4 regions of the Streptomyces sp. NPDC059866 genome follow, and region 3 is predicted to be linked to each of the others. Evidence: riboswitches for the same ligand, from Rfam matches in the RefSeq annotation. Region 3 holds a riboswitch; each other region holds the start of a gene.
The links. Region 3 has a riboswitch for cyclic di-AMP ahead of ACFV7R_RS15495 (NlpC/P60 family protein). Riboswitches for the same ligand answer to the same signal wherever they lie in the genome.

Region 1: another riboswitch for cyclic di-AMP. It lies ahead of ACFV7R_RS23475 (transglycosylase SLT domain-containing protein); the one in region 3 lies ahead of ACFV7R_RS15495 (NlpC/P60 family protein).
Region 2: another riboswitch for cyclic di-AMP. It lies ahead of ACFV7R_RS38970 (peptidoglycan DD-metalloendopeptidase family protein); the one in region 3 lies ahead of ACFV7R_RS15495 (NlpC/P60 family protein).
Region 4: another riboswitch for cyclic di-AMP. It lies ahead of ACFV7R_RS10990 (transglycosylase family protein); the one in region 3 lies ahead of ACFV7R_RS15495 (NlpC/P60 family protein).

What each region holds. Positions count from the first base shown of each region.
Region 1 is NZ_JBHWJT010000015.1:71,550-79,327, forward strand. Features, by position in the region: gene recQ (DNA helicase RecQ) at 1-1,258, shown strand, start outside; gene ACFV7R_RS23460 (M56 family metallopeptidase) at 1,310-2,248, opposite strand; gene fahA (fumarylacetoacetase) at 2,445-3,656, opposite strand; gene ACFV7R_RS23470 (HAD family hydrolase) at 3,958-4,842, shown strand; gene ACFV7R_RS23475 (transglycosylase SLT domain-containing protein) at 4,854-5,348, opposite strand; cyclic di-AMP (ydaO/yuaA leader) riboswitch at 5,354-5,524, opposite strand; gene ACFV7R_RS23480 (polyprenyl synthetase family protein) at 6,200-7,210, shown strand; gene ACFV7R_RS23485 (outer membrane lipoprotein carrier protein LolA) at 7,495-7,778, shown strand, end outside.
Region 2 is NZ_JBHWJT010000038.1:49,927-57,704, forward strand. Features, by position in the region: gene ACFV7R_RS38950 (MBL fold metallo-hydrolase) at 1-571, opposite strand, end outside; gene ACFV7R_RS38955 (Glu/Leu/Phe/Val dehydrogenase dimerization domain-containing protein) at 701-1,879, shown strand; gene ACFV7R_RS38960 (TetR family transcriptional regulator C-terminal domain-containing protein) at 1,933-2,550, shown strand; gene ACFV7R_RS38965 (SGNH/GDSL hydrolase family protein) at 2,668-3,453, opposite strand; gene ACFV7R_RS38970 (peptidoglycan DD-metalloendopeptidase family protein) at 3,666-4,658, opposite strand; cyclic di-AMP (ydaO/yuaA leader) riboswitch at 4,663-4,820, opposite strand; gene ACFV7R_RS38975 (alpha-galactosidase) at 5,128-7,197, opposite strand; gene ACFV7R_RS38980 (tyrosine-protein phosphatase) at 7,401-7,778, shown strand, end outside.
Region 3 is NZ_JBHWJT010000008.1:335,137-342,914, reverse strand. Features, by position in the region: gene ACFV7R_RS15505 (hypothetical protein) at 1-197, shown strand, start outside; gene ACFV7R_RS15500 (tellurite resistance/C4-dicarboxylate transporter family protein) at 219-1,208, opposite strand; gene ACFV7R_RS15495 (NlpC/P60 family protein) at 1,498-2,700, opposite strand; cyclic di-AMP (ydaO/yuaA leader) riboswitch at 2,708-2,880, opposite strand; gene pcrA (DNA helicase PcrA) at 3,187-5,655, shown strand; gene ACFV7R_RS15485 (M23 family metallopeptidase) at 5,721-7,277, opposite strand; gene ACFV7R_RS15480 (esterase/lipase family protein) at 7,481-7,778, opposite strand, start outside.
Region 4 is NZ_JBHWJT010000006.1:107,419-115,196, forward strand. Features, by position in the region: gene eno (phosphopyruvate hydratase) at 1-1,057, opposite strand, end outside; gene ACFV7R_RS10990 (transglycosylase family protein) at 1,394-2,089, opposite strand; cyclic di-AMP (ydaO/yuaA leader) riboswitch at 2,094-2,262, opposite strand; gene ACFV7R_RS10995 (transglycosylase family protein) at 2,445-3,434, opposite strand; gene ACFV7R_RS11000 (cytochrome P450) at 3,631-4,911, opposite strand; gene ACFV7R_RS11005 (nucleoside triphosphate pyrophosphohydrolase) at 5,038-6,093, opposite strand; gene ACFV7R_RS11010 (SurA N-terminal domain-containing protein) at 6,158-6,802, opposite strand; gene ACFV7R_RS11015 (serine/threonine-protein kinase) at 6,946-7,778, opposite strand, start outside.

The DNA of each region.
Region 1 (7,778 bases), on a different contig from region 3:
GGAGAAGACGGCCGAGTTCCTCACCCGAAACGGCATCGAGGCGGTGCCGTACCACGCGGGCCTGGACGCGGGCACGCGCGCGGCGCACCAGTCCCGCTTCCTGCGGGAGGAGGGCCTCGTCGTGGTGGCGACCATCGCCTTCGGGATGGGCATCGACAAGCCGGATGTGCGGTTCGTCGCCCACCTGGATCTGCCCAAGTCGGTCGAGGGGTACTACCAGGAGACCGGCCGCGCGGGACGTGACGGTCTGCCGTCGACGGCGTGGATGGCGTACGGACTCAACGACGTCATACAGCAGCGCAAGCTGATCCAGTCGGGCGAGGGCGACGAGGCGTTCCGGCGCCGGGCCGCCGCGCACCTGGACGCGATGCTCGCGCTGTGCGAGACCGCCCAGTGCCGCCGCGGCCAACTGCTCGCCTACTTCGGCCAGGACCCGGATCCGGCGGGCTGCGGCAACTGCGACACCTGCCTCACTCCGCCCGAGACCTGGGACGGCACCATCGCGGCGCAGAAGGTGCTGTCGACGGTGGTGCGGTTGCAGCGGGAGCGGAGGCAGAAGTTCGGCGCGGTGCAGATCGTCGACATCCTGCTGGGGAAGCGCACCGGCAAGGTCATCCAGTTCGACCACGATCAGCTCTCCGTGTTCGGCATCGGTGAGGAGCTGGCCGAGGGCGAATGGCGGGGCGTCATCCGGCAGTTGCTGGCGCAGGGGCTGCTCGCGGTCGAGGGGGAGTACGGCACGCTGGTGCTGACCGAGTCCAGCGGTTCGGTGCTGCGGCGGGAGCGGGAGGTGCCGCTGCGCAAGGAGCCGAAGAAGCCGGTGACCTCGCGGTCGGCGTCGGCGTCGGCGTCTTCGTCGGGGCGCGGCGTGGGCAAGCCCAAGGTTGCGGCCGCCGAGCTGCCCGAGGAACTGCTGCCGGCCTTCGAGGCCCTGCGCGCCTGGCGCGCAGAACAGGCCCGGGAGCAGGGCGTCCCGGCGTACGTCATCTTCCACGACGCCACGCTTCGGGAGATCGCCACGGCGTGGCCGACGTCGATCGCCGAGCTCGGAGGCATCAGCGGGGTTGGTGAGAAGAAGCTGGCGACGTACGGGGAGGGCGTTCTCGGGGTGCTCGCCTCCCTGGAGGGGCCGCCCGGTGCCCCGGCCGGGCAGGCCGACGCAGGTGCACCGCCGGTTCCGAGAACCGCGGCCGATCAGGGCGGGCCGGACGACTGGCCGGAGCCGCCCGAGGGGCCGGAGCCGGACGACTGGATATAGGCGGACCGCTGGACAGGGGCTCGGGGTGCCTCCGCAGTCCCTCCTGCGCCCTTACCCCAACGCCGTCAGGCCCGGGGCGAACGTGATCAGGAGCGGTACCAGGGGGACCAGGGCGGCCACCGTGGTCGTCAGGGCACGGTGGCGGCGGCCAAGGCGGGGCGGAGGTTGCAGGAGGCGGTCTACGCGTTCGCCGAGGAGGCGGTGGCTGGAGGCGCAGGACAGGACTCCGCGGTGCTGGTTCAGCTCGATCAGCGCCAGAGCGGTGGTGAGGTGGCCGCAGCGGCGGGAGGCGGTGTCGTCGGCGGCGAGTTCGACCAGGCGGCGGGTCTGGTCGCAGAAGTGGGCGAACAGTGGGACACGGGGGAAGCCGGTGGCAAGGGCGGTCGACAGGTGCAGCAGCCAGTCGTGGTGGGCGCGGGCGTGTCCGCGTTCGTGGGTGAGGACGGCGTCCAACTGGTGGTCGGTGAGACGGTGCAGGGCTCCGGTGGTGACGACCAGCTGGGGCGGGTGGCCCGGCAGCCACCAGGCATCGGGGTACTCGTCCTCCAGGACGAGCAGCGGGCCGCGGGCGGCCGGGAGGCCGGCGGGCAGGTCAGGGGCGCGTTCGCGCAGATGGGCGCGGGCCTGGGTGCGGCGCCGCCGGGCCTCGACCAGCTCCCGGGTGAGCATCGCGGTGGTCCAGGCGGCACCGCAGGCCAGCAGCAGGGTGAGCGCAGCGGCCCAGGGAGGCGCGGCGGAGAGGTCGTACGCCGCGGTGACATGGGGCGCTGCGGGGGCGAAGACCTGGTCGCGGACGGTCTGGAAGACGGCGGCCGCACCCAGGAGGAGGGCGGCCAGACAGCACAGCAGGACGGTGGCGACCAGGCACTGCCATACCCACAGCCCGACCACGGGCTCCCGTTCGGGCCACGCGGCCCGGGTCAGCGCACGGGGGGCCGGTACAGCGGCCGTCAGGGCGACGACGCTCAGCAGGAGCAGGCAGACAGTCATGCCACGGGCTCCGGATCCTGGTCGGGAGTGAGGGCGGCTCGGGTCGTGCGGTGGGGGCAGCGGCCGCGCCTGCCGACCGCGTCCCGCGTCCCGCCTCGCGCACACCACCCACCGCCAGTATGACGGCGCCGGGCACCTGGAGTCAGCGCCCGGACCGGCGCTTGCCCGAAAAGCTCACCTCGCGCCACCCCGCAGCTCAGCTCGCGACAACCCTCCCGCTCACCTCCCCCAACCCCACCCGGACCCCGCCGGCCCCCGGTGCCCAGGCCGACAGTGTCACGACATCCCCGTCCTCCAGGAACGTCCGCTTGCCGTCGGGGAGTTCGAGTGGGTTCCGGCCGTTCCAGGTCAGTTCGAGGAGGGAGCCGCGTTCGCGTTCGGTCGGGCCGCTCACCGTGCCCGAGCCGTACAGGTCGCCGGCGCGCAGGGATGCGCCGTTGACGGTCATGTGGGCGAGTTGCTGGGCGGCCGTCCAGTACATGGTGGAGAAGGGGGGTTCCGAGATGACGTGACCGTTGAGAGCGACGGTGATGCGCAGGTCGTAGCCGCCGGGTTCGTCGTCCGTGTCGTCCAGGTACGGGAGGAGGGGGTGGGTGCGCTGCGGTGGGGCCACCCGTGCCTCGTCCAGCGCGTCCAGCGGGGTGATCCAGGCCGACACCGACGTGGCGAAGGACTTGCCGAGGAAGGGGCCGAGGGGGACGTACTCCCAGGCCTGGATGTCGCGCGCGGACCAGTCGTTGAGGAGGCACAGGCCGAAGACGTGGTCGCGGAAGCCGGCCAGCGGAACGGGTCGGCCCAGCGGGGACGGGGTGCCGACGACGAAGCCGACCTCCGCCTCGATGTCCAGGCGGACGGACGGCCCGAAGACGGGCGCGGGGTCGGTCGGGGCCTTGCGCTGGCCGGAGGGGCGGATGACATCCGTGCCGGAGACGACGACCGTGCCGGAGCGGCCGTGGTAACCGATCGGCAGATGCTTCCAGTTGGGGGTGAGTGAGTCGGCGGCGTCGGGGCGGAAGATCTGGCCGACGTTCCGGGCGTGGTTCTCTGAGGCGTAGAAGTCGACGTAGTCCGCGACCTCGAAGGGCAGGTGCAGGGTCACCGAGGAGAGGGGGTGCATCAGAGGCGCGAGGGTTTCGCGGTGGGACGGCACCGTCACCCAGGCGGTCAGCGCCCGCCGGACGTCCGACCAGGCGGTGCGGCCGGCGGCGAGCAGTGGGTTCAGGGTGGGCCGGGCCAGCAGGGCGGCGTAGGGGGAGCCGAGCGCCAGCGCCGCCGCGCCGGCGTCGAGGACGTGGTCGCCGAGGCGGACGCCGACGGTGCGTTCGGTGGACCCGGCGGGTGAGAAAACGCCGTACGGAAGGTTGTGCGGACCGAAGGGGTCGCCCTCGGGGACATCGAAGGGGGGCATTGGGGTGCTGCCTCACTTTCGTACGTACGGTCCATGCGGTTCGCGGCACACGTTACGGCTGCGGCGGCCGTCTTGGGCAGTGACTTAAGCGCGCGAAGAGTCCGTAATGTCAGGAATGAGGGGGTCGTATACGTCCCGCGGCCTCGTCCCGCTGTCCGTGTCCTGCCGTCCGTGACCCACTGTCCGCGCCGCGCCTTCGCCCGGCCGCGGCCGGCACCGAGGAGCCGGACCGCTGAAATGTGGAGAGGTGGAAGGGAGTTGGGGGTGAACGGCGTGGGCGCGGTGTCCGTATTCTCTGATCATGGCCGCACCCATCGCATATGCCGAGCGCACCGCGTACGCCCTCATCGCCACCGACCTGGACGGAACGCTGCTGCGCGGCGACGACACGGTCTCCGACCGGTCGCTCACCGCGCTCGCGCGGGTCTCGGCGGCCGGTGCCCGGCATCTGGTGGTGACGGGACGGCCGGCGCCCAGGGTGCGGCCGCTGCTGAAGTTCCTGGGCGGCGGGGGGCTCGCGGTGTGCGGGCAGGGCGCGCAGTTGTACGACGCCGGCGTGGACCGTCTGCTGTGGTCGGTCACCCTGGACCGGGAACTGGCCGAGACCGCGCTCGGCAAGATCGAGGCGGAGGTGGGCACGGTGTACGCGGCCGTCGACCAGGACGGCGTCGACGGCCTGACGCTCATCGAACCGGGGTATCGGATGCCGCACCCGACGTTGCCGGCGGTGCGGGTCGGCCGGCGTGACGACCTGTGGTGCGAGCCCATCAGCAAGGTGCTGCTGCGCCATCCCACCCTCTCCGACGACGAGTTGGCGTCGGTGGCCCGCTCGGTGGTGGGTTCGCTCGCGACGGTCACCATGTCGGGGCCCGGGACGGTCGAGCTTCAGCCGTCCGGCATCACCAAGGCGACGGGGCTGGCGCTGGCGGCCCGGCATCTGGGGCTGCGCCCCGAGGACACCATCGCCTTCGGGGACATGCCCAACGACATCCCGATGTTCGACTGGGCCGCCCACGGCGTCGCCATGGCCAACGCGCACCCCGAACTGAAGGCGGTGTCCGACGAGATCACTCTCTCGAACGAGGACGACGGCGTCGCCGTCGTCCTCGAACGGCTCCTCACCGAGGACCGGCGCCCGCAGCGGCTCGGCGGGCGCAGGCCCTCGGTGGGTACGAAGGTTCAGTAGGCGCGAAGGGCTCAGTAGGCGCCGAAGACGTTGTCGATCGAGCCGTAGCGGTCGGCTGCGTAGTTGCAGGCGGCGGTGATGTTGGCGACCGGGTCGAACGGGTCGTAGGCCGTGCCGGGCACGTGGTACGCGGCGAAGGTCGGGTCGATGACCTGGAGCAGGCCCTTGGACGGGGTGCCCTTGGCCGCGTTGGAGTCCCAGTTGTTGATGGCGGCCGGGTTGCCGGACGACTCGCGCATGACGTTGCGGTAGATGCCGTTGTAGGAGCCCGGGATTCCGTGCTTCGCCATGATGGCGAGCGACTCGCGGATCCAGCCGTCGAGGTTGTCGGAGTACGCCGTGGTGGCGGTCTTCGCGGTCACCGCGGTGGGGGTGGCGGCCGATGCGGTGCTCGCACCGATGAGCGGCAGGGCGAGCACGGCCGCGCCGGTGCCGGCGACCGTGAGCTTGCGGGCCATGCGGGCTATGCGGGGGGTGCGGGTGCGGAGCTGACCGTTTGCAGGCATGGGGCTGTTCCTCTCCTTCGCCTGCGAGGTGAGCTGTCGGGTTCGGGCTGGGAGGTGCCCGGCCGCGCCCTTGCGAGCGCAACTTCACCCCAAGCCGTTCCGGTGCGTCGTACGACGTCCGGCCCGGCGACTTACCTGGGTCCCCCGCTCCTGCCGTGCGTGAGTGGTCTCGTCATCGGTGGTACCGGGCGGCGGCAGGATTCGGCGTCCGCCCGACTGGCCCGGAACGTATGCGAGAGCACATGTCGGAAACAAGTGGCTGGTTCATGCAACATGCTGTTTGATCTTTGTCTGGGGTGTTTTGTCAGCTTGAGCCTTTGCGTGTGCCAAGGCTCAACTTGCAAGCGGGAAAAGCCGGATGGTCGCCGACTGTTGAAACCTGTCGGCAGGTGAAGGTGAGTCACGTCACGCGCGGGGCGCAAGAGTGTCAAATCGGGCAATAGGCTCAAGTGCCCATCAATCAGCTGTGCATGGGGTGCGCTTCTCCCAAGTGCGGCGGAAGGGAGTCTCTCCGCCTTCTGTGCAAATCACCCCATTGGAGGTCAGAGTCACCTCACGGGGAGGGGTGCAGGAGTGTACGGATGTGCGTCGAGGTCACCCGAATGGTCGGAGGTGAGGCGGAGCAGCTGGGACAATACGGGACAAAGCTCACTCATTCGTATTAAGTCGGTAAATAACTGCTCGTATCAACTGATCGAAAACATACCGCTCGTGATCCGATACAGCCCGGCCTGTAACCCCGGGCGCCCTCGGTGATCGAAACGTGACCGGATACGCTGACTTGAGTGAAGCAGCGACGTATCGACAAACCGCGTAACCGCCGGTAGACACCAGCAGACAGGAGACCCCTCGTGACCGTCGTCGGGCCGTTCGGGCTGAGCGTGCGGGACCAGGCTCTGGAAGCCGATGTCCAGGCCGGATTGGCGGCTGTCGAGGAAGGGTTGCTCGAAGCAACCAAGAGCGAGGTCCCGTTCATCACGGAGGCCGCGCAGCACCTGGTGCGGGCCGGAGGCAAGCGGTTCCGCCCGCTGCTGGTGATGCTCGCCGCGCAGTTCGGTGACCCGTACGCGCCCGGGGTCGTGCCCTCGGCCGTGGTCGTGGAGCTGACCCACCTCGCGACGCTGTACCACGACGACGTGATGGACGAGGCGGAGGTACGGCGCGGGGTACCGAGCGCGAACGCCCGCTGGGGCAACTCGGTCGCGGTCCTCACCGGCGACTTCCTCTTCGCCCGTGCCTCGCACATCCTGGCAGACCTCGGGCCGGAGGCGGTGCGGGTACAGGCGGAGGCGTTCGAACGGCTCGTCACCGGTCAGATCCTGGAGACGGCCGGGCCGTCGGACGGGCGCGACCCGGTCGAGCACTACCTGGACGTACTGGCCGGCAAGACGGGGTCGCTGGTGGCGGTCTCGTGCCGCTTCGGCGCGATGATGTCGGGCGCCGACGAGTCGCTCGTGAACGTCCTGACGCAGTACGGCGAACGGCTGGGCGTCGCCTTCCAGCTCGCCGACGACGTGCTGGACATCGCGTCCGACTCCCACGAGTCCGGGAAGACGCCGGGGACGGATCTGCGGGAGGGCATCGCGACCCTGCCCGTGCTGCGGCTGCGCGAGCGCGCGGCCCGACTGGGGACGGCCGAGGACATCGCCCTGTGCGAGCTGCTGGACTCCGACCTGACGGACGACGCCCGGCATGCGCAGGCGCTGGCCGCGCTGCGCGCGCACCCCGCGCTGGAGCAGGCGCGACGGGACACCGTGCGGTACGCGGAGGAGGCGCGGTCGGCGCTTGCACCGCTGCGGGAGTGCGAGGCCAAGGCGGCGCTCATCGAACTGTGCGACGCGGTGGTGCACCGCGCGGGTTAGGACACGCCCCCCCCCCCGGGGGACATCCCCGGGACCCGGCATCGAGGCGGCGCCTCCCTACGACCCCTACGGGTCGGCGGAGGCGCCGCCTGCTTGTGTCATACCGCAGCAGTACGCGGAGTTGAGCCCGCGGTCTGACGCTTCTTCGCATCCGGTTTGGTCAGATGGAGACCACGGAACACACCACTCCTCACCGATTCGGGTGAGAATGGCGGCTCAGGGTGGACGAGTGCGAGGACGCGAAGTGACGGACAGCCGCCGCCTACGACGGAGGTAAGGCACACATGGCACCGTACGAATCCGACGACAGCACGACCGCGGCGCAGGCCGAAGAACTGCGCGCGGCGCGGCGGCGCAAGGCCGCGCGGTACGTCGTCCCGGCGGCGGTCCTGGGGGTGGCTGCGGGGACCATCGGGCTCGTCCCCGCGATCGCCGACTCCGGCAGCCCCGACCTGCCGGAGATCACCGCACAGCAACTCATCGAGAAGATCGCCGAGTCGGACGTGCAGCAGCTGTCCGGCACGGTGAAGATCAGCACCGATCTGGGACTGCCCGACCTGGGCGGCCT
Region 2 (7,778 bases), on a different contig from region 3:
AGTGTTCGAGGTGTGCGCCGACGCCGAGCGGGACGGCGAACAGGGTGTCCGTGCCGGCCAGCGCCTTGATCGTGGGCATGTCCAGGTGGTCGTAGTGGTCGTGCGAGATGACCACGACGTCGACCGGGCCGAGCGCCGCCAGCGGGACCGGCACCGGGTGCAGGCGCTTGGGGCCGGCGAAGGGGAACGGTGAGCAGCGCTCACCCCAGACCGGGTCGAAGAGCACCCGCTGTCCGTCGATCTCCGCGAGGACGCTGGAGTGGCCCATCCAGGTCAGCCGCAGCCCGGTGACCGGCGGCTTGGCGAGGTCGGCGAGCGTGGTGGCATGCACCGGCACCGCACCCTTCGGGGAGCGGCGCCTGCGATCTTCCTTGTCGAAGTACTTCTTCGCGAAGTCCAGTGGCGACCCCGACGGCCGGGTCCGGGAGGGGCCGCCGGGGTTCTGGAAGACCCCGTCCTTGAAGTAGGGAGATCTGCGGATGCGCGCCATGCGCTCACCGCTCGGATCCGCGCCGAAGGCCTCGGGCTGCAGCGCGCGGAGCCCGGAGCTCAGGGAACGGGAACCGGCCACGGTACCTCCAGGTGGAGTCGGTAAGGCCTCCCATTATGGTCCGCCCCTCCGACACTCCTGCACCGACCAGGCGCCATACTGAACCGGGAGTCAGTAATCACTGGCCGATCCGCCCCGAGGAGTCTCCATATGACCGCCCCCCTGCTGTCGCTCACCTGGACCGACCACGTCACCGGCCGCCAGGGCTTCCTGGTCGTCGACCGGCTGGTGCGCGGCGTCGCCAGCGGTGGGCTGCGGATGCGCGCGGGCTGCACGTCGGACGAGGTCACCGGGCTCGCGCGCGGCATGACCACGAAGGAGGCGCTGCACTACAACCCCGAGGGCCGCTACGTCCCGCTCGGCGGCGCCAAGGGCGGTATCGACTGCGACCCGCGGGACCCGGAGGCGTACGGAATCCTGGTGCGGTACCTGCGGGCCATGCGGCCGTACGTCGAGAGCTGCTGGACCACGGGCGAGGACCTCGGCCTCACCCAGGACCTCGTGGACCGGGCCGCCACCGATGCAGGGCTCGTCTCGTCGATCCAGGCCGTGTATCCGCTGCTCGACGACGAGGCCACCGCCAGGCAGAGGCTCGCCGACGCGTTCGCGGTCGAGGTGGACGGCATCGGGCTCGACGAGCTGGTCGGCGGCTGTGGGGTCGCCGAGTCGCTGCTCACGGCCCTCGACCGGGCCGGAGTGCCGTATGCCGGGACGCGGGTCGCCGTCCAAGGGCTGGGCACCATGGGTGGGGCCACCGCACGGTTCCTCGCGCGCGCGGGTCTGACGATCGTGGCGGTCGCCGACATCAAGGGCACCATCGCCAACCCCGACGGGCTCGACGTCGAGGCGCTGCTCGCCGCGCGGGACGCGTACGGCGTGGTGGACCGCGGCGTACTGCGGCCCGGGGACCGTGAACTGGCCGGTGACGCCTGGCTGTCCGCCGACGCGGAGGTGCTGGTGCCGGCGGCGGTCTCCTACGCGATCGACACCACGAACCAGGACCGGATCACCGCCCGCTGGATCGTCGAGGCGGCCAACATGCCCGTACTGCCGGAGGCGGAGGAGCTGCTGACCGCGCGCGGAGTCACGGTCCTGCCGGACGTGGTGGTCAACTCCGGGACGAACGCCTGGTGGTGGTGGACCCTCTTCGGCGACATCGGCGCCGACGCGGACGAGGCGTTCACGTACACGCGCCGCTCGATGCGCGCTCTCGTCGAGCTCGTCCTGTCCCGCGCGCAGACCGACGGCACGACACCACGGACCGCCGCGCACGCCGTCGCGGCGGCCCGGCTCCCGGTGCTCGCGGAACGCTACGGCTGGTACCGGTGACGGCCGCACGCGCGCGTGCGCACCGATGGTGCGACAGGGCCTAGGGTGAACGCGTGGCGAGAGTGCGGTTGAGCGTGCAGGAACGGCGCGAGGAGTTGTTGCGCGCCGCCGTGGAGCAGATCGAGGCGCGGGGTGTCGCGGCGGTCCGGATCGCCGACGTGGCCTCCACGCTCGGCGTGAGCAACGCGCTGGTGCTCTATCACTTCTCGACGAAGGAAAAGCTCGTCGCCGCCGCGTTCGCATACGCCGCCGAGGACGACCTGGCCCAGCTGAGCAAGCTGCTCGGCCGGCGCACGACGGCGCTGCGCCGGCTCCGGTCGGCCGTGCGCTGGTACGCCCCGACCGGCCAGGCCAAGGGCTGGCGGCTGTGGATAGAGGGCTGGGCTGCCGCCCTGCGCGAGCCGGCCCTGCAGGAGGTCACCCGGGACCTCGACAAGCGCTGGAAGGCGGCGATCGCCGAGGTCATCGCCGAGGGCGTGGCCGCCGGCGAGTTCCGCTGCCCGGACCCCATGGGCGCGGCGCTGCGGCTGACGGCCCTGCTCGACGGCCTCGCCGTCCAGCTGACGTCGTACCCGGGCGCACTGTCCCGCGCCCGGGCCCAGGAGTGGGCCGACGAGGCGCTCGCCCGCGAGCTCGGACTGGCCGAGGTGCCGTCGGCGGGGCACGCGTGAGCCGTCCGCGAGGACAGGTTGCGGTTCAAGGCGTACGCCCGTCAGCGCCGGAGGCGGGCCGATCCGACGCAGGCGATCGGAACGACCCGCTCCCCCGGCGTCCGCCACGGATGTGCCTCAAGCCACCGACGCGATCCGCATCCTGATGTCGTCCGGCGACAGCGTCCCCTTCGCCGTCACGTGGTCGCCCGACGACTCGCCGCGCAGCCGGCGGCCGATCCACGGCACCAGGTACTCGCGCGCCCATTGGACGTCGTCCCGCCGGACGTCGAGCGTGCCGCGCGGCGGAACCGGCGGCCAGGGCTGCTCCGGATCGGCGGGGACGGGGAGGCCGAGGACCTGACCGGCCCGCAGCGCCACGCGGGTGTGCCCCTCGGGCGAGAGGTGCAGCCGGTCGTCGTCCCAGGCCCTGCGGTCCTGAACGGACTTGAGGGACCACAGGTCGAGCACCGGACAGCCGTACCGGTCGGCGATGGCCCGCACATGCCCGTTGTAGGTGGCGATCTTGCCGCGCAGGTGCTTCAGCAGGGGTACGCCCCGGGTGTCGAAGCCGGTCGTCACCATCACCGTGCCCGCGACGGCCGTCAGCGCGGCGATCGCCCGCTCGAAGCGCTCGGCGACGTCGTCCGGGTCGGTGCCGGGCCGGAGGATGTCGTTGCCGCCGGCGCAGAACGAGACCAGGTCCGGCGCGCGTTCGACGGCCCGCGGAAGCTGGTCCGCCACGATCTGGTCGAGCAGTTTTCCGCGTACGGCGAGGTTCGTGTACTGGAAGTCGCCCTCGGCTCGGCGGTCCGCGAGCAGTACGGCGAAGCGGTCGGCCCAGCCGACGAACGCCCCGTCGGGGCCGGGGTCGCCTACGCCCTCGGTGAAGCTGTCCCCCACCGCCACGTACGACCCGATCACTGATCTGCTGTCATTCTTCGAATCGTCTGCCACGTCGGGACATGATTCCGCGTCGAATGTGACCTACGCGACCGTAGGAAGAGGTTGACGGGCGGTGAGATAAGCCACTGCCAAAAGGTTGGTCAACTGTGGAATAACCGCTCCGTCCGCGCACACCGAAGGCCGGACCCGGGGATCGGGGTCCGGCCTTCGGTGGCGTGAGAGCGCGTGCGTCAGCCGACGGAGACGCCGTGCGAGCGGAGGTACGCGACCGGGTCCACGTCCGAGCCGTAGTTCGGCGTGGTGCGGATCTCGAAGTGCAGGTGCGGACCGGTCGAGTTGCCGGTCGAGCCCGAGAAGCCGACCTGCTGGCCCGCGGTCACGGTCTGGCCGGCGGAGACGGACAGCGAGGACAGGTGGGCGTACTGGGCGTAGTAGCCGTCGGCCAGCTTGAGGACGACCTGGTTGCCGTACGCACCGGCCCAGCCCGCGGAGACGACCGTGCCTGCGCCGACGGCCTTGAGCGGGGTGCCCGTCGGCGTGGCGAAGTCGACGCCGGTGTGGTAGCCGCTGGACCACATGCTGCCCGCCACCTTGTAGGCGGTGCCGACGGCGACGCCCTCAACGGGGGAGGAGTAACCGCTGGAGGTGCCGGCGGAGGTCTGGGTGGCCGTCGACGTGTTCGACGCGGAGGACTCGGCGGACGACGACTGATCGGACGGCTTCGCCGAGGACTCCGTCGAGTTCGACGACTTCGAGGCCTCGGACGCCTCCGACGACTCCGACGAGGAAGGGGACGAAGCGGACGACGGCTCGTCCGTGCCCGCCGCGGCCTTCTTGCCGATCGTGAGCTTCAGGCCGGGGTGGATCAGCGACGGGTTGTCGCCGACGACCTCACGGTTGTCCTGGTAGAGCTTCTGCCAGCCACCGCTGACGTTCTGCCCCTCGGCGATCTTCGCAAGATAGTCGCCGATCTTCACCGAATAGGTCCTCACACCGGCGTTCTTGGCGGCGGACTTCTTTTCGGCGGCCTTCTTCTGGGCGGTGGCCTTCTCTGCGGCGACCGACTGAACGGCGTTTTCCGGAGCGGACTGCGCAGTGGCGGCATGGGCGCCGGCGGCCCCCATCAGCGGGAGGGCGAGTGCGGCGCCACCGGTTCCGGCAATGGCGATGGAACGGGTGAAACGCTGGGTCTTCGGACGGCGGTGCTTACCCTTCGCGGGCATGGCGAATTCCTCTCCGGCGCCTGCGAGGTGAGCTGTCGGGTGCGGACTGGAGATGCCCGGCCGCGCCGAAGCGCGGCTGTACCCCTAGCCGTTCCGGAGACCGGAACAGGCATTTGTACCTGTGGGTCCCCCGCTCCTGCCGTACACGGGTGGGTTTGCGCGGGCACCGGGCGGCGGCAGGATTAGGCGTCCGCCCGGATCGGTGTGGAACGTAAGCGACCAAGACGCAATGGGACAAGCAAGAGGTTCCGCACGAACACCCACTTCTTGATCAGTTCACCGAATTCACCGTCACCCTCCGTGGATTCCGAAACCGTCATGTTCCGCAAATGCCCTTGAAAAGCGCTTGGATTACGTGGACATGACGGGCGACGCACGGTCACGGATATGACGCTGCTCACGTGACGTCGCTCCAGGTTCCTTTATTCCCGAGCGACTTGGAATGAAGAGGTTAATTCGGACAGAAGAGTCAGATGCGGCGCAGTCGGAGAACCGTCGCATCGAGGTCACCCCGCAGCCCGGTGCGCAGTCCGTGGTGCAGCAGTACGGCACCCCGGTGCACTTCGCCCGTTTCGCGGCATTCGTACGATGCGGTGGGGTCGAGGCCACGCAGCCGCAGCGCCGGGACGGGCTCCCCGTAGCTCTGCGCCTGAAGCCAGGCGAGCACGACGGCCTCGTCGCCGCGTACGTACTGGACGGCGCTCAGCCCGCCCCGTGGCGGCCGCAGCCGGTGGAGGTCCCCGCGCTGCACGAGTGGCCGGATCTCCTTGTAGAGCGCCACCCAGTCCCGGGCCTCCGCGAGCTCCTCGTCGGTCCACCGGGTGAGGTCACCCCCGACGCCGAGCACCCCGGCCATGGCGCTGACGAAGCGGAAGCGCAACGAGCTGACCCGGCCGTTGAGCTGGGCGTTGGGGCTGTCGGTGACCCAGGCGGCCATCACGCGCGCGGGATGAATCTGACTGAAGCCGTCCTGGATGGCGAGCCGGTCGAGCGGATCGGTGTTGTCGGAGGTCCACACCTGGTCGGTACGGCTCATCACACCGAGGTCGATGCGACCGCCGCCGCCCGAGCAGGACTCGAAGGCGACACCGGGGTGGGCCGCCCGCAGCCGGTCCACCAGGGCGTACACGGCGCGCACATGGTCGACCCACAGCCGCTGCGGATACGGCTCGCCGGGCCAGCCGGCATCGGTGAAGCAACGGTTGAAGTCCCACTTGACGTAGTCGATCGGGGCGCTGGACAGGAGCCCGTGCAGCTGCTCCCAGAGGTAGTCCTGCACATCCTCCCGCGCGAGGTTCAGTACGAGCTGATTACGAAGTTCTGTCCGCTTTCGCCCCGGTTGGAACTGCACCCAGTCCGGATGGGCGCGGTACAGCTCGCTGTCCGGGTTGACCATCTCGGGCTCGACCCAGATCCCGAACTGCATCCCGAGGGCGTGCACGTCGTCGGCGAGCGGCTTGAGCCCGGCCGGGAAGCGGTCGGGGTTGGGTGTCCAGTCGCCGAGCCCGGCGCGGTCGCTGGTGCGCGCCCCGAACCAGCCGTCGTCGACCACGAACAGCTCGACGCCGATCGCCGCGGCCCGCCGGGCGAGCGCCCGCTGCTGCTCCTCGCTGATGTCGAACTCGGTGGCCTCCCAGGAGTTGAAAAGCACCGGCCGGTCCCGCTCGGCGTCCGGAATGACGTACGCCCGCTGATAGGCGTGCCAGGCGCGACTGGCACCGCCGAAGCCGCCGTCGCTGAAGAGGCCGGCGAAGACAGGGGTGGTGAAGGACTCCCCCGCCGCCAGCCGCAGCAGGCCGGAGTCGTCGTAACCGGCTCCGCCGGTGATCTGCACGCGCGCGTCCGGCAGTTGCGCGACGGCGATCCGCCACGAGCCCGACCAGGCGAGGGCGCAGCCGTAGACCTCGCCGCGCTCCTCGGTCGCGTCGGTGTCCAGCGCCACCCACGGCAGATGCTGGTGTCCGGTGTGTCCGCGGCGGCTGCCGATGACCTTCTCACCGTAGGTGAGGGGGGAGCGCACGAGCCGGGACTCCGCGGCCCAGCGGCCGTGCAGCTGGGACAGCCGCCATGCGTCGCGGTCCGGCAGGGTCCAGGTCGCGGAGTCGGCACGCAGCAGCTCGGCCTCGGGCCCGTCGTTGTGCAGGGTCACCCAGCGCTCCACGACGTCGTCACGCATCCGGTAGTGCAGGGTGATCGCCAGCCCGGCGTCGCGGAAGCGCAGCCGCAGCTCCTGGTCCGCGGTCTCGTGGGCCTCGAAACGCCACTCGGTGCCGCGCCGCTCGTCGGTGCGCACGGACAGGGCGGGCCGCACGAAGCGAGGGCCGCCCTCGACGGGATACTCCTCGCGCCCGTCGAGCGGCGACTCGAAGGGCCAGTAGTCCGGCAGTGGGCGCACGGCGAGGGCCTCGGCGTCGGCGAGCGCGATCCGCGGGCCCCAGTGCAGATGCAGCAGCTCGTCGTCGTCGGTGAGGTGGACGGCATAGCTGCTCGTGGGCCCCGACAGCAGCCACGTACGCCCGTTCTCGGCGATCTCCAACATCAGGCCCTCACAGATTCCGACAGCTCCACTCAAGCACCAACATCATCAAGGGCCGCGGGCGTCCGGGGCAACGCCTGTGGACAACTCGTCCAATGGGCGGTGACCTCCTGTGGACAACTCATTGCCCCAGGAATCCATGTCGTATCGTCGACTGCGTGCCCGTCGACGAGCCGCGCCGGCGGGGCCGATGGGAGGGAGCCCCCGTGACGCAGCAGGTGCCGTCGACCGAGCCCGAACTGGCCGGAGTGCGCAACTTCCGTGACGTCGGCGGCCTGCCGACGGTGGACGGCCGACGGGTGCGGTACGGGGTGTTGTTCCGCAGCGGTCACCTCGCGCACGCCACCGACGAGGACGCCGAGTTCCTCGGCTCCCTCGGACTGCACACGATCTTCGACTTCCGCAACGCGGCGGACCAGAAGCTCGAGGGCCCCGACGTCGAGCTGCCGGGCGTGCGCAATGTGAACCTGCCGCTGACGGACCCCGCGGACGGCGCCGAGTTCTGGAAGATGGTCCGGGACGGCGACCTGGACCAGCTGCGCACGATCCTCGCGGACGGCAAGGCGGCGAACCGGATGATCACC
Region 3 (7,778 bases):
TGATCCTGGTCGGTCTCAACCAGGCCGACGACCAGTCTGTCAACAACATCAAGATCGGTGTGAAGCTGGCTCTGCTGATCGTGATCCTCGGTCTCGTCTACGTGAAGCGGGACGAGGAGAAGGTGGACAAGGGTCTGTTCGGCCTGGTGGGCCTGCTGACCATGGCGAACGTCTTCATCGCGGTGCTCTGGACCTGAGCCCCGGCCGAGGCCCGCGGCTCACGGTCCGGGGTGCCCGGGCGCCGCGGGGCGTACGACCTCCCGGGCGGCCGCGACCGCCCCGACCGCGACCGCGAGCCACGCCGCCACCGCGATCCACAGCAGCATCTCCCCGGGCCACCCGAGCCATGAGATGTCGACAGCGGCGGCGACAGCCAGGGCCGCCACTGCCGCCATACCCATCGAAAAGACCGTGGACCAGCGGCGCACGTCATGGCGCAGACGCGGCCGGACCACCTCGCCGGCGAGCAGTACGGCGTACCAGCCCAGGCCGAGGACCAGCAGGGCGACGGTCACGGTCCGCAGGACGCCGCTGTTGTCGTCGTTCCAGAGGTACAGGCCCGGTCCGTCGGCGGCGATGAGCTTGGCCCCGGCGAGCGCCGAGATCGCTGCCGCGCCGCCCGCGACCCACTGGTCCCCCGACCCCTCGATCACCTGCCGCAGATCGAAGCGGGCCAGGGCGAGGCCGTACAGCACGAGGCCCAGCCAGAAGAGTACGAGCGCCGCATGTGCGAGCCACGCCGCCGACTCGGCCTGCGCGAGGGTCGCGCCGAGCACGGCGAGTCCCTGTGTCGCCACCGTCCCGAGGAACACCGCCCCTGGCATACGCCGCCGCTGCCGGTGCCGCACGACGGGCACGAGCAGCACCGGCCACAGCAGCGTCGCCAGCGCCAGCAGCGCCGCGGCCAGGGGCTGCCGGTCCAGCGCGGAGAAACGGGTCCCCAGCACGGCGGTCGCGGCGACGGCGGTGAGCACCGCCGGTGTTCCCGCCTCCGTCATCCAGCGCTCCCGCTGCCGCAGCAGCCGTGTGACGACGTCCGCCACCAGGGCCAGCCATGCCGCGCAGGCCGCCACGAGGAGGATCCGGGACAGGACCTCGTAGCCCGTCAGGTGCAGGCCGACCGAGACGATACCGGTCGCCATGACGGCGGCCCCGGCCGCCGGCGGATGCTGCGCCCACCAGGCGCGGAGGGAGGAGGAGCCGGGCATGCGCCGATGCTAAGGAGCCCCCAGCGCCGCGCGAGCGGGCCACGCGCGCGGGCATGCGGAAAACCACGCGGGCGCGCGGCAACGGGCTCACACCGAGCGTGGGCCGTTTCGGCGGGTGCGCGAGCCTGCAGGCACGCCTCTCGTACGCGCCTGCCCGACAGCACCCCACGCGCGTGTGCCTGCGAAAAACGCCACCACGCGCGCGTGCCTGCGTAAACCCCGCCACGCGCGCGTGCCCACGGAAGCCTCCTCGGGGCGTGCCGTCCGGCCCGCCCCTTGCCTCCGCCCGTCAGGCCGGTCGTACCACGCTGTGGATGGACGACTCCCCGTCGTAGTAGATCGACTCCTCGCGCACGTATGTGCCGGGCTTCGGGGCGTGGATCATCATGCCGTTGCCGATGTAGATGCCGACGTGGGTGACGTCGTCGTAGAAGAAGACCAGGTCGCCGGGCTGGGCGGCTGCGAGGGAGACCGTGGTGCCCGCGTTCACCTGGTCGTAGGTGGTGCGCGGGAGGGAGACGCCGGCGGCCTTCCATGCGCCCTGGGTGAGGCCGGAGCAGTCGTAGGAGTCGGGGCCGGTCGCGCCCCAGACGTACGGCTTGCCGATCTGCGCGCGGGCGAAGGCGAGCGCCCTCTCGGCCTTGGTGGCGTACGAGGAGTCGGAGGTCGAGGTGTCTGAGCCGGTCTCGGTGCCCGTACCCGCACTTGTCGAGGAGCCGCTGTCGGTCTCCTGCTGCGCCTCCTGTTCCTGCAGAGCAGCCGCCTCCTGGCGCTGCCGCTCCTCCTCCGCCTGCTGCCGGGCGAGCTCCGCGGCCTTGCGCTCGGCCTCCTCCTGCTTCTTCTTCTCGATCGCCGCCAGCCGCGCCTTCTCCTCGGCGGTCAGCTGCGACAGCAGTTCGCGCGCGTCGGCGAGCTTCTTCTGGACGGTGGCCTTGGCCGTCTTCAGATCGCTCTGCGACTCCGTGAGCGTCTCGAGGCTCTCGGTGGCCTCCTGGCGCTTCTCCACCGTCGCGGACTGCTGGGTGAAGTAGTCGTCGACCGCGCCCTTCTGACGGCTGGTCAGCCGACCCATCAGCTGGGTCTGGTCGAAGTAGTCCTGCGGCGAGTCCGCGAGCAGGAAGGTCGCGGTGTCGGGGGCGGAGGCGCCGGTCCGGTACTGCGCCGCCGCGTACGAGCCCAGCTCCTCGCGCGCCTCGTTGAGTTTCTGGGTGCGCTGGGCGACGTCGTCGAGGAGGGTGTCGACCTGCTTGCGCTGTTTCTCGGTCTTCTCTTTGGCTGCGTTGTACTTCTCGGTCGCCGACTCCGCCTGGCGGTAGAGGTCGTCGACCTTCTTCTCGACCTCTTCCAGGCTCGGCTTGTCGTCGGCCGAGGGGGTGGCATTGGCCGTCTGGGAGAGCAGGGCCACAGACGTGAGGGCAGCCGTGGCAAGCGCGGGGGTCCGTATGCCTGCGACGCGCGCGCCCGTGGGACGCGACTTACGGTGCGACGCCAAAGGAGGCGACTCCTTCCATGGGCCGCCTACCGGGTTAGCTGTCGGGTTCGGGCGGGTGGTTCGGAAGGGTTGCCCTACGGTCCCCTCCCGGGAAGGGAGTCGGACCGATTCACCCCAGAGTCGGTTGGGTCCCCGGCTCCGGCAGCCACGGGGGCGCACCGGACTCGGCGGAGGCCGTGCGGCCCGGCGACGTTCGCCGGTGGGGGTCGTACGGCCTGCCCGGCACGGTAGCCAACTAGTGTGGTGCGTGTGAAGGTTGGTGGGTGATATGCCCGATACATTTTCGTGACCTCCAGTCAGTGGTCGCGGGTGGTAGTGGGGCAGGCCCGGAGAGTAAGCCGATGTGGGGTGGGTAGGGAGGGAAGATCGCGGGCCGCTGCAGCCGATGTGATTCCGGCCTCACCGCCAAGATCGACGGTGTTCCGGCCGGGGATGTTCTCGGGGCGGCCGCGGGTTGTCGGTGGGGCGCCCTAGACTCGGAGAGCGATGAGCAGCCTCTTTGACGACAGCTTCCTGGCGGACCTCCAGGCCCAGCGGGCCCCCGAGGAGCACCCGCCGCCGCCCGAGGACGATCACGTTCCGGAGCCGATCCCGGACGATCTGTTCGGCGGGAAGTTCGACGTGCCCCCGGACCGGGACATGTACTACCGCGACGGCGCCGCGCGTCCGGCCATGGACGCGGCAGCGCTCCTGGAGGGGTTGAACGACAACCAGCGCGCCGCCGTCGTCCACTCCGGCTCCCCCCTGCTCATCGTGGCCGGTGCCGGCTCCGGCAAGACCCGCGTGCTCACCCACCGCATCGCCCACCTCCTCGCCGAGCGGGGCGTGCACCCGGGCCAGATCCTCGCGATCACCTTCACCAACAAGGCCGCCGGCGAGATGAAGGAGCGCGTCGAGCAGCTCGTCGGTCCGCGTGCGAACGCGATGTGGGTCATGACCTTCCACAGCGCGTGCGTGCGCATCCTGCGCCGGGAGAGCAAGAAGCTCGGCTTCACGTCGTCGTTCTCGATCTATGACGCCGCCGACAGCAAACGACTCATGGCCCTGGTCTGCCGCGACCTGGACCTCGATCCCAAGCGCTACCCGCCCAAGTCCTTCAGCGCCAAGATCAGCAACCTCAAGAACGAGCTGATCGACGAGGAGGACTTCGCCGCCCAGGCCACCGACGGCTTCGAGAAGACCCTCGCCCAGGCCTACGCCCTGTACCAGTCGCGACTGCGCGAGGCGAACGCCCTCGACTTCGACGACCTGATCATGACGACGGTCAATCTGCTCCGCGCCTTCCCGGATGTCGCCGAGCACTACCGCCGCCGCTTCCGTCATGTACTCGTCGACGAGTACCAGGACACCAACCACGCCCAGTACGCCCTCGTACGCGAACTCGTCGGCACCGGCGGGCACGGCGAGGACGTACCGCCCAGCGAGGGCGGCCTGCCGCCCGCCGAGCTGTGCGTGGTGGGTGACGCCGACCAGTCGATCTACGCCTTCCGCGGGGCGACCATCCGAAACATCCTCCAGTTCGAGGAGGACTACCCGGACGCGACGACGATCCTGCTGGAGCAGAACTACCGCTCCACCCAGACGATCCTCTCCGCCGCCAACGCCGTCATCGAGCGCAACGAGTCCCGCCGCCCGAAGAACCTCTGGACCAACGCGGGCGCGGGCGCGCGCATCACCGGCTATGTCGCCGACACGGAGCACGACGAGGCCCAGTTCGTCGCCGACGAGATAGACCGCCTCACAGACGCGGGCGAGGCGAAGGCCGGGGACGTCGCCGTCTTCTACCGGACGAACGCCCAGTCCCGTGTCTTCGAAGAGATCTTCATCCGCGTCGGCCTGCCCTACAAGGTCGTCGGCGGCGTGCGCTTCTACGAGCGCAAGGAGGTCCGGGACGTCCTGGCCTACCTGCGCGTGCTGGCCAACCCGGAGGACTCGGTCCCGCTGCGCCGTATTCTCAACGTCCCCAAGCGGGGCATCGGCGACCGCGCGGAGGCGATGATCGACGCCCTCTCCCAGCGGGAGAAGATCAGCTTCCCGCAGGCACTGAAGCGCGTCGACGAGGCGTACGGCATGGCCGCGCGCTCCACGAACGCCGTCAAGCGGTTCAACACGCTCATGGAGGACCTCCGGACGATCGTCGAGTCCGGCGCCGGCCCCGCGACGATCCTGGAGGCAGTGCTCGAACGCACCGGCTACCTCGCCGAGTTGCAGGCCTCCACCGACCCGCAGGACGAGACCCGGATCGAGAACCTCCAGGAACTCGCCGCCGTGGCCCTGGAGTTCGAGCAGGAGCGCAGCGAGGGCGAGCAGGGCACGCTGGCCGACTTCCTGGAGCAGGTCGCGCTGGTCGCCGACTCCGACCAGATCCCGGACGAGGAGGAGGGCGACGGCGTCATCACGCTGATGACCCTGCACACCGCCAAGGGCCTCGAATTCCCGGTCGTCTTCCTGACCGGCCTGGAGGACGGCGTCTTCCCGCACATGCGTGCCCTCGGCCAGACCAAGGAGCTGGAGGAGGAGCGCCGCCTGGCGTACGTCGGCATCACGCGCGCGCGTGAGCGGCTGTATCTGACGCGCTCGGCAATGCGGAGCGCCTGGGGGCAGCCCTCGTACAACCCGCCCTCCCGCTTCCTGGAGGAGATCCCGGCGGCGCATGTGGACTGGAAGCGCACGGGTGGTTCCCTGGCTCCGGCGGGCCCGGTCTCGGGCGTGGCGGCGTCGCTGTCGTCGTCCCGCTCGTCGGCGTCGGGCGCGTCCGGGTTCGCCACACGCCGGACCGCAGAGAAGCCCGTGGTCTCCCTCGCGGTGGGGGACCGGGTGACGCACGACCAGTTCGGGCTCGGGACCGTCGTCGCGGTGAAGGGCACCGGCGCGAACGCGGAGGCGACCATCGACTTCGGGGACACCAAGCCGAAGCGACTGCTTCTGCGGTACGCACCGGTGGAGAAGCTGTAGCTGTTCCGGGCGGTACGAAGTGAGCCCCCGCTCAATCGGCGGGGGCTCGGGGGAAGCTTCGGTGCTTACGTCGGCTCGAGGCCGTGGCTGCGCAGCCAGGCCAGCGGGTCGACCGCCGAACCGCCGCCCGGCCGCACCTCGAAGTGCAGGTGCGGGCCGGTCGAGTTGCCGGAGTTGCCGGAGAGCGCGATCGGGTCGCCGGCCTTGACGGTCGTACCGGAGGCGACCTGGTAGCTGGAGAGGTGGCAGTACCAGGTCTCCGTGCCGTCCATCGCCGTCACGATCATCATGTTGCCGTACGCGCTGTTGTACTCCGTACGGACGGTGCCGTCGGTCGCGGCCATCACGGTCGAGCCGTACGAGACCGGGAAGTCGATGCCGGTGTGCACGGACATCCAGTTGATGCCGGCCTGGCCGTAGTAGGCGCTGAGCCCGTGCTGTGCGACCGGCAGGGCGTACTTGGGACGCAGCCGTTCCTTGCGGGCTGCCTCCGCCGCCGCCCTCTTCTTCTCGGCCTCCTGCTGCGCCTTGAGGTCGATGCGCTCCTGGGTACGGCTGGCCCGGTCGGCGAAGTCGTCGGCCTCCGCGGTGAGGCTCTCGAGCTGGGTGTCCAACTGGTTGTTGGCAGCGGACGGCTTCACCGCCGGGGCGTCCGCCGCGGTCGTCGACGCGTCCTGGTCGTCGCCGCCGAGGTTGCCGACGGAGGCGGCGGCGATGCCCGCCACGCCCATGACACACGCCGAGGGCACGGCGACGGTCAGCAGTGCGGATCGCTTCGCGGGCGTACGGCGACGGGAGCGGGCCCCGCTGCGGGAGGCCGCCCGCGAGACCGGGGCCGGGGTGACCTCCTCCTGGTCGTCGAGGAGGGACGGGGTCGTGGTGGGCATCTCGCCGGTCACGCCCGACTCGCCGTCACCCGCGTTCGGTTCGTCGTAGTCGACGTGCTCGAAGGTGGCGGTCGCCTGCTGGTCGAAGGGCTCGGCGTGCGAGCCGAAGTTCTCGGCGTGGTGCTCGTAGGACTCGGCCTGCTGCGGAAAGGGTTCGGCGTGCTGCTCGTAGGCGTCGGCCGTGGTGCCGTCGGAGTTCCACTGCGTGGCGTCGTACGCGCCGGAGTCGAAGGTCTGCGTGCCCCATTCCCACTGGTGGGTCTGGTCGGCGGGGCTGCCGGGCTGCTGCTCCGGCTGGAGCCATGCACTCGCGTCCCACTGGCCGCTGGCGTCGGGCGCTCCCGCCTGCTGCGGGATGAGAGGGAGCTGCTGGTGGCCGGTGGTCCAGGCGGTTGTGTCGTAGGCGCCGGTGTCGTAGGCGGCGTGATGCTGGGCCGCGTACGGGTCGTAGTGGAGGGTCTGGTGGCTGCCGGTGGACCACTGTGTGGCGTCGTACGCGCCGGTGTCGTGACCACTGCCCGTGAGGTCACCGAAGAGGGGGTCGGTCTCGAACGTCGTGGTGGTGGCCGCGGTGGCGTGGCTGCCGGTGTCAAATCCGTTGGCGGTGTAGGCGCCGTATGTGGTGAGGTCGCCGTACTGGGCTTCCTGCGTGCCGTACGGCGCGTAGGACGCCGAGGCGGCTTCGGAAGCCGGAGCCGGGGTGGTCATGGTCCCCGACGGGTGACGGTCGTTCACCAACTTCTCTTTCGCCTCGACAACAGGGGCTGGCAGAGCAGTGCGGCGACTGTACCCGGCGGTACGCGGGCACGACAATCTTCGGCAGGTTTCGCGCGCGCAGGAAACGGGCAATCGGCCGTGTTTCGGGGGACTGCGGGCACGGGTTTGGGTTTGTGTTCGAAGAATGTTCGAGGTGGTGCCGGCCGGCCACGGTCGTGTTGTCAGGCCACGGTGAGGTCGTCGGAGTGTGCTGCAGGCCCGCTTCCCTGCGGGGTGGTGTCGTAGGCGCCGTCCAGGGCCTGCCGTATTCCGGCCGCCACGGCCGGGTGCACGGGCAGAGCCAGATGGCCGATCCCGCTCACCCGCACGTTCTGCGCCAGCAGGTCGGGGTGGTCGACGCAGGCGGACTCCAGCGGATCCATCAGGTGGTCGAGGTCGCTCCAGAAGCTGACGAAGTGCGTACGGCAACCGGGTGTCGGGCCGGCCAGTTCCTCGATGACGGCTGAGCCGGGGCGCATC
Region 4 (7,778 bases), on a different contig from region 3:
GGGCCATCTCGACGGCGTCCAGGGTCTCGGTCAGCGAGCCGATCTGGTTGACCTTGACCAGCAGGGCGTTGGCGGCGCCCTCCTCGATGCCCCTGGCCAGGCGCTCGGGGTTGGTGACGAACAGGTCGTCGCCGACGAGCTGGACCTTGTCACCGAGCTTGGCGGTGATGGTCTTCCAGCCCTCCCAGTCGTCCTCGAACAGCGGGTCCTCGATGGAGACCAGCGGGTAGGCGTCGACCAGCTCGGCGTAGTACTCGGTCATCTCGGCGGCCGAGCGCGCCTTGCCCTCGAAGAGGTAGGAGCCGTCCTTGTAGAACTCGGACGCGGCGACGTCGAGCGCAAGGGCGATCTGCTCGCCGGGGGTGTAGCCGGCCTCCTTGATCGCCTCGAGGATGAGGTCGAGGGCCTCGCGGTTGGAGCCGAGGTTGGGGGCGAAGCCGCCCTCGTCGCCGAGGCCGGTGGCCAGGCCCTTGCTCTTCAGGACCTTCTTGAGGGTGTGGTAGACCTCGGTGCCCCAGCGCAGGGCCTCGGAGAAGGACTCCGCGCCGATCGGGGCGATCATGAACTCCTGGATGTCCACGTTGGAGTCGGCGTGCGAGCCGCCGTTCAGGATGTTCATCATCGGCACCGGCAGCAGGTGCGCGTTCGGGCCGCCCAGGTAGCGGAAGAGCGGCAGGTCGCTGGCCTCGGAGGCGGCGTGCGCGACGGCGAGCGAGACGCCGAGGATGGCGTTGGCGCCGAGGGAGCCCTTGTTGTCGGTGGCGTCCAGGTCGAACATCGCCTGGTCGATCAGGCGCTGCTCGGTGGCGTCGTAGCCGACCAGCTCAGGGCCGATCTGCTCGATGACGGCCAGGACGGCCTTCTCGACGCCCTTGCCCTGGTAGCGGTTGGGGTCGCCGTCGCGGAGCTCGATGGCCTCGAAGGCGCCCGTGGAGGCGCCGGACGGAACGGCGGCACGACCCGTGCTGCCGTCGTCGAGGCCGACCTCGACCTCGACCGTGGGGTTGCCTCGGGAGTCCAGGATTTCCCGGGCTACGACGACGTCGATGGACGGCACGAGCATCTCCTTCGTGGATGTGACGCGGTTTAGCAGGACCGCAGCGGCTCTGCGAGACGAGCCTAACCGGCTCCGTGGGATCGGCCAGCCGGTCGCCCGCCCCGTGGACGGAACCGATCGTAAATTGTTTCCGAATGGAACAAAGACGGTTCCTCAAGAATGAGGGCCCGAGCGAAGAACGAGGGCACGAGCGGTGACACAAAAGCCCCGCCCCGGCGCGTACGGGGGAACACGCGCCGGGGCGGGGGCCCGCGGGGACGGGGGGACCCTCACGGGGGTCTGCGAAGCCCGGATCGCTTCAGGTCAGGTGAAGCTGCCGACCCGGGTGGACCCGGATTACTTCAGGTGCAGCTGCTGACCGGGGTAGATGAGGTCGGCGTCCTCGACGATGTCCTTGTTCAGCTGGAACAGCTTCTCCCAGCCGCCCTCGACATCGTGCTTCTCGGCGATGGTGCTGAGCGTGTCGCCGGTGACGACCTTGTACTCGCCGTCACCCTTCGCGACCTTCTCACCGGTCGGGGCGGTGACGGTCTTCTGCGCCGGGCGCTCCTGCGAACGGGAGGCCGGCTGCTGCTCGGTCGAGCGGGTGGTGGTCTCGGTGCTGCTCTGCGAGGAGCCCTCCGAGGAGGAGTCGCTCGCGCCACCGCCGGTGTACGTGGCGTTCGACAGGCCCGTGCCGCAGTGCGGCCAGGCACCCTTGCCCTGACCCGCGAGCACCTTCTCGGCGATCTGGATCTGCTGCGCCTTGGTGGCCTGGTCGGCCGTGGCGGCGTACTGCGTGCCGCCGTACGCGGCCCAGGTGGAGGCGGAGAACTGCAGACCGCCGTAGTAGCCGTTGCCGGTGTTGATGGACCAGTTGCCGCCCGACTCGCACTGGGCGACGGCGTCCCACTCGGAGGCGGTGGCGGCGGAGGCGCTGCCGGCCGCCATCAGCGGGGCGGCGACGGCGGCGGCGCCGGTGACGCCGACGACGGCTATGGCGCGAGCGGCCTTGGACGGACGACGGTGCTTGCCCTTGCTGGAAAACAGCATGGAGAGATCCCCTCACCGACGCCTGCGAGGTGAGCTGTCGGGTTCGGGCCGGTTGAGTTGCCCGGCCACGCCCCTGTGGGGAGGCGTGACTTCACCCCAAGCCGTACCGGCTCAACTGTCCGGTGCGGCGCTTACCTTGGGTCCCCCGCTCCTGCCTACGGCGCTTGACGCGACGACTGTTCCCGAACGGCCGCTGGCAGGATTCGGCGTTGCGGCAGCCGGGGCTCGCGTTGGCGAGCGGTCATGACCGTAGACACGCGATTGGCGGAATTTCAAAGAGGATCAGGGCCTCTGAGACTCATCCCACACTTTCACCAAACCGGACATTAGGCGCGAAGTGTGACGTGAACTCCCGCTACTTTTCGCCCGGTTCGACCCCGACATCCAGCGTCTGACCGGGGATGATGTGGTTGGGGTCGGCGCCGACGGTCTCCTCGTTGTCCGCATAGAGCACGGGCCACCCCCCTTGGACGCCAAGGGAGTCGGCGATGCCCCAGAGGCTGTCCCCCTCGCGCACGGTGTACGACCCGTCGGCGGCATCGCGGGCGGAGGCGCTGTCGCGCGAGGCGTGACGGCCCGAGGAATCGGCCGTACGAGCGTCGGCGGCGTCCTCGTCGGCGCTGTCGCCGCGATGCCTGCCCGTCCCGGTGTCGATCAGACCGGAATCACCTTCACTCTGCCCAGAGTTGTCCGATTCCGTGCCCTTCGGGGTGACTGTGGGCGAGCTGTCGGATTCCTGAGAGTTGCCCGAGGTGGAGTCGGTGGGCGTCGGGCTCGCGGAACCGTCCGTCGCATTCGATGACGAGTCAGACGACGGGGACGGCGCGGTGGATTCAGGCGAAGATCCTGCCGAATCAGACGAACCGGACGAGCTGGAGGAACCGGACAAGCCGAGCGAGTTACGCAGGCTCTCGGAAGTGTCCGACGAGGTGTCACCGGCCACACCCGTGTCCACATCGGCCGACCCCTTGTCGGCGTTGAGACCGGAGGTGAGCCCGCAGGTGCCCCACGCGCCCACGCCCTGGTCCGCGAGCACCTTCTCGGCGACGGCTATCTGCTGCGAACGACTGGCCTGGTCGGCGCTGGCCGCGTACGCGAGGCCGCCGTACCGCTCCCAGTCCTCCTGGGACAACTGCAGCCCTCCGTAGTACCCGTCGCCCGCGTTGGCGCTCCAGGAGCCGCCGCTCTCGCACTCCGCCACCCGGTCCCACGTCGTGCCGCTGGCCGCGCTCGCGCCGGTGGCGCCGAGGAGTGGGATGGCGATGGCGGACCCGGTCACGCCGGCCGCGACCACGAGGGCCGGAACCTGGCGGGGGCGACGGTGACGACCGTTCCCGGAGAGCATGCGGGGACCTTTCACGAGACAGCAGTGACCGGCGCGGCGACTGGTGTTCGACGTCGCGCTGATGGGTGAACGTATCGGCAGTCGATCACTTGTCACAAGTTAATGCCGCGCAGATCACGTGAAGATCACAGAGTTGAGGTCGTGTCACGTTTTCGGTGCCGGAGTGGAGGGTTCCGGTCGAATCCGGGGAGTTGCCTTACGAAATGGGCGTGAACTCCACGGGCAGCGTGCGCAGTCCGCGCATGATGAGGCCGCCGCGCCAGCGCAACTCGCTCGGGTCCACGGCCAGTCGGAGGTCCGGGAGGCGGGTGAGGAGGGTCGCGAGCGCGGTCTGCCCCTCCAGACGGGCGAGCGGGGCGCCGAGGCAGTAGTGGATGCCGTGCCCGTAGCCGAGGTGCTGGTTGTCACGGCGGGCGAGGTCGAGGGTGTCCGGATCGGCGAACCGCTGCGGATCCCGGTCCGCGGCGGCGAGTACGACGAGCACGGGGTCGCCGGGCGCGATGTCCTGCCCTCCGACGGTGAGCGGCTGGGTGGCGAACCGCCAGGTGGCCAGCTCCACCGGGCCGTCGTAGCGCAGGAGTTCCTCGACCCCGGTTTCCAGGAGGCCACGGTCGCCGGTGGCGAGGGCCTGCTGGAGGCGGGTGCGCTGTTCGGGGTGGGTGAGCAGGGCGTAGGTGCCGTTGCCGATCAGGTTGACGGTGGTCTCGAACCCGGCGAACAGCAGGATGAACGCCATCGCCGCGGCCTCGTTCTCGGTGAGGTGCTCGCCGTGGTCGGAGGCGCGGATGAGGCCGGAGATGAGGTCCTCGCCCGGGACCGGTTCGGAGGAGAGCGACTCTCGCTTGCGGTGGATGAGGTCGGCAAGATAGCCGCGCATCTTCTTCACCGACCGCGCGACCCCGCCCCGCGGCCCTCCCCCGTGCCGGATCATCATGCCCGCCCAGTCCCGGAAGTCGTCCTGGTCCTCGCGGGGGACGCCGAGCAGGTCGCAGATGGCGTAGATGGGGAGCGGGAAGGCGAACTCGTGGATGAGGTCGGCGGAGCCGGTGCGGGCGAACCGGTCGAGGAGGTCGTCGGTGAGCTCCTGCACCCGGGGCGCGAACTCGGCGACGCGGCGGGGCGTGAAGGCCTTGGAGACGAGCCGGCGGAGGCGGGTGTGGTCCGGCGGGTCGATGTTGAGCAGATGCGTCATCAGCTCCGCCTTGCGCTCACCGGGGATGCCCGTCTTGCCCTTGGCGTGCGCGGGCTCGTCGTGGTGGGCGGGGTTCTTGCTGAGCCGCTGGTCGGCGAGGGCCTGCTTGGCGTCGGCGTAACGGGTGACCAGCCAGGCCTCCACACCGCTGGGGAGCCGTGTCCGGTGGACGGGGGCGTGCTCACGGAGCCAGGCGTAGGCCGGGTAGGGGTTGGTGGCGAACTCCCACGTGAAGAGCTCGGGGGCGTCCTGGTGGGGGCTCGGGCGGTGGGGCTGGCTGGTCACCCGTTGACGGTATCCGGAGGCGGAGGGGCGGGTGACATCGGTCGTCGGTCGGCATCGGTCGCCGGTCGCCGGTCGCCGGGTGACATCGGTCGCCGGGTGACATCGGTCGCTGGTCGGCGAGTGACGTCAGTCGCCGGTCCCGGCTGTGTCTGAATCCATCCGCTGTCCCCGGCTCTCGGTCTCCTGTCCCCGGCTCTCGGTCTCCCTGATCGCATCCCGGTAGGCCCGCGCCGCCGCCCGTAGCGCCGCTTCCGGGTCGACGCCCTCCGCCTCGGCCCGTATCGCCAGCGCCAGCAGCTCGTATCCGACGCCCTCGGTCTTCGGCAGGGGCACCTCCAGGCCCGCCGTACGCACCCGGGACGCCAGCTTCGCCGCGAGGGCCAGGCCCGGCTGGTGCAGGGGGATGCCCTCCGTCACCGACGTACGCCGCTTCTCCTGTGCCTTCGTGCGCAGCCAGTGCTCCTTGACCTCCTCGGGGGTGGAGGCCGTCTCGTCCCCGAAGACATGCGGATGGCGGTGGATGAGCTTGGCGACGATGCCGGCCGCCACGTCGTCGATCGAGAAGGGCGCGTCCGGGTCCTCCTCGGCTATCCGGGCGTGGAAGACGACCTGGAGGAGGACGTCACCGAGTTCCTCGCGCAGTTCCTCGCGGTCGCCGTCCTCGATCGCCTCGACGAGTTCGTACGCCTCCTCGATGCCGTACTTCGCCAGGCCCTGGTGGGTCTGGCGGGACGACCACGGGCATTCGGCGCGGATACGGTCCATGACCTGCACGAGGTCGAGGAGGCGGGCGCCCGGCAGGTCGTAGGAGGCGGGGAGCAGCTCCAGCTCCGGCATCTGCACACGTCCGGTGCCGGCGAGGCGGGCCAGGCCGTCGGTCAGCGCGGGCTCGCCCTCACCCGCGGCGACGACCACCACGGTGTGCCCGTCGGCGCACACGTCGACCAGTTCCTCGGCGGTCGGGGATTCCTCGTCCACGGCTATCCCCGCCTCCCGCAGATACGGCAGCTGCGGGTGTGCCCCGTCCGCGCAGAGCACCCGGTCGGCGGTGCGCAACGCCTGCCACGCCGGCCAGGAGAGCAGGCCGGGCGCGACACGGTGACTGGTGGTGAGCAGGACGATCCGGCCGGGGGCGAGGTCGGGGCTCGCGTCCGGGGCGCCTTCGAAGCTGGTTGCGTTCACGATCCGAACGTAACCCACGTCGCCGACAAGCCCCCGAGTTGTCCACAGGCGGGCCGCCGCACCGTTACGCCGGTTGCTGCGCCTGCGCCGTCGAGACGTCCCGTACCCACGGCGCCTGCTGGTCGACGCGGCTGCTCCGCTCGACGTCCCAGGCGCCGTAGCGCGGGTTGAGGTCGACGTTCAGCTTCTCGGAAGCCTTGGACAGGGCGTCCCAGAAGGCCGGCTGGCTGGTGTCGGTGCCGAGCTTCGCGGCGAGCTTCTGGGCCTCGAGCTGGAGACGGAGGTTCTCGTCCAGCCGCTCCGGCGCAATGCTGTACTGCTGCAGCCAGGCCGTCTGCAACGCCTTGGGGCCACCGACCTGCTCCTCCAGGCCGGCCCGCATCTCCTGGACCTCCTTGCGGCTGACGGTGATGCCGGCGTCCTGGGCGGCGCGGTGCAGCACCCGGTCCAGGACCATGTTGTGCAGGGTGTCGCGGGACAGGGTGCCGGTGTTGGCGATGGCCTGCGCGTACTGCGCCTCGTCGTTCACCGCCGCCCGCTGCGCCGCGCGCACCTCGTTCACCCTGCTCTCGAGCTGGGACACGGTGATCCGCTGACCGCCGACGACGGCCGCCGCACCGGGGTGCGCATCGTTTCCGCAGGCGGTGAGGAGCGGGGCCGCGGCGATCGCGGCGGACAGGAGGAGCGCGGTGCGACGACGGCGGTGCAAGGAAACCTCCCGAGGAGATTGTGCGACGGTGCACAAGGTCTTGCGGTGATCGATAGTAGGCAGCGGCCCAGCTTTGGCCAACCCATTCGACCAACGATTCACCAGGACTTCGGGCACCGCCGCGCCACCCGGCCGCAGGAGGACTACCCGCGTACCTGGCCCAGCCACTGCAGCGTCCGGCGTACCTCCACCGCCAGCGGATGCCCGGGACCGTTCAGCCGTTCGACGTCGTGCAGGAGCCGGGCCAGCGTGTCGTGCGCGGCGGGGCGGTCGCCGACGGCGAGGAGGAGGTGGCCGATGCGGCGGCGGACGTCGTGGGAGAGCTCGGGGTCGCCGGAGACGTACTGGTTCTCGTAGTACGGCAGCAGTGCCCGGTACGCGGCGAGCGCCGCCGCCGGTTCGCCGAGCTGTTCGAGGCACTGGGCGGCCTCGTAGCGGAACCGCAGGGACTGCGGGTCGGCCTGGCCGGCCTCGGCGGCGCGCTCGTCGGCGAGGCGGCGCAGTTCGGGGAGCGCGCGCCGGTACTGGCCGTCGTCCATGAGCGTGGCCGCGTACTGCTTGCGCAGGGTGCGGACGACCGGGGAGTGCTCACCGTGCTGCTGCGCGGCGGCGGGCAGGATCGCGCCGAGGATGTCCACGGCCTGGGTGATGCGTCCCTCGCCCAGGAGACGCTTGACCTCGTCGACGGCGCTCGCGACGTCCGGCTGCTCGGCGACCGGCGCGACGGGGGCGGGCTGGGGAGCGGGCGTGCGCGCGCGGTCCGGCCACGGGGCGTGCGGGCGCAGGAAGGGGCGCGTGGGGTCGAGGGGCGACCCGGTGGGCGTGCCGCGCGCGGGCAGGAGCGGCGCCAGGTCCTCGTACACCTCCTGCGCGGAGGCGGGCCGGTGCTGCGGGTCCTTGGCGAGCAGGCGCAGGACGAGGGCTTCGAGCGCCTCGGGAACCTCGGGCCGGATCCGGCGCACGGGCAGCGGCGGCT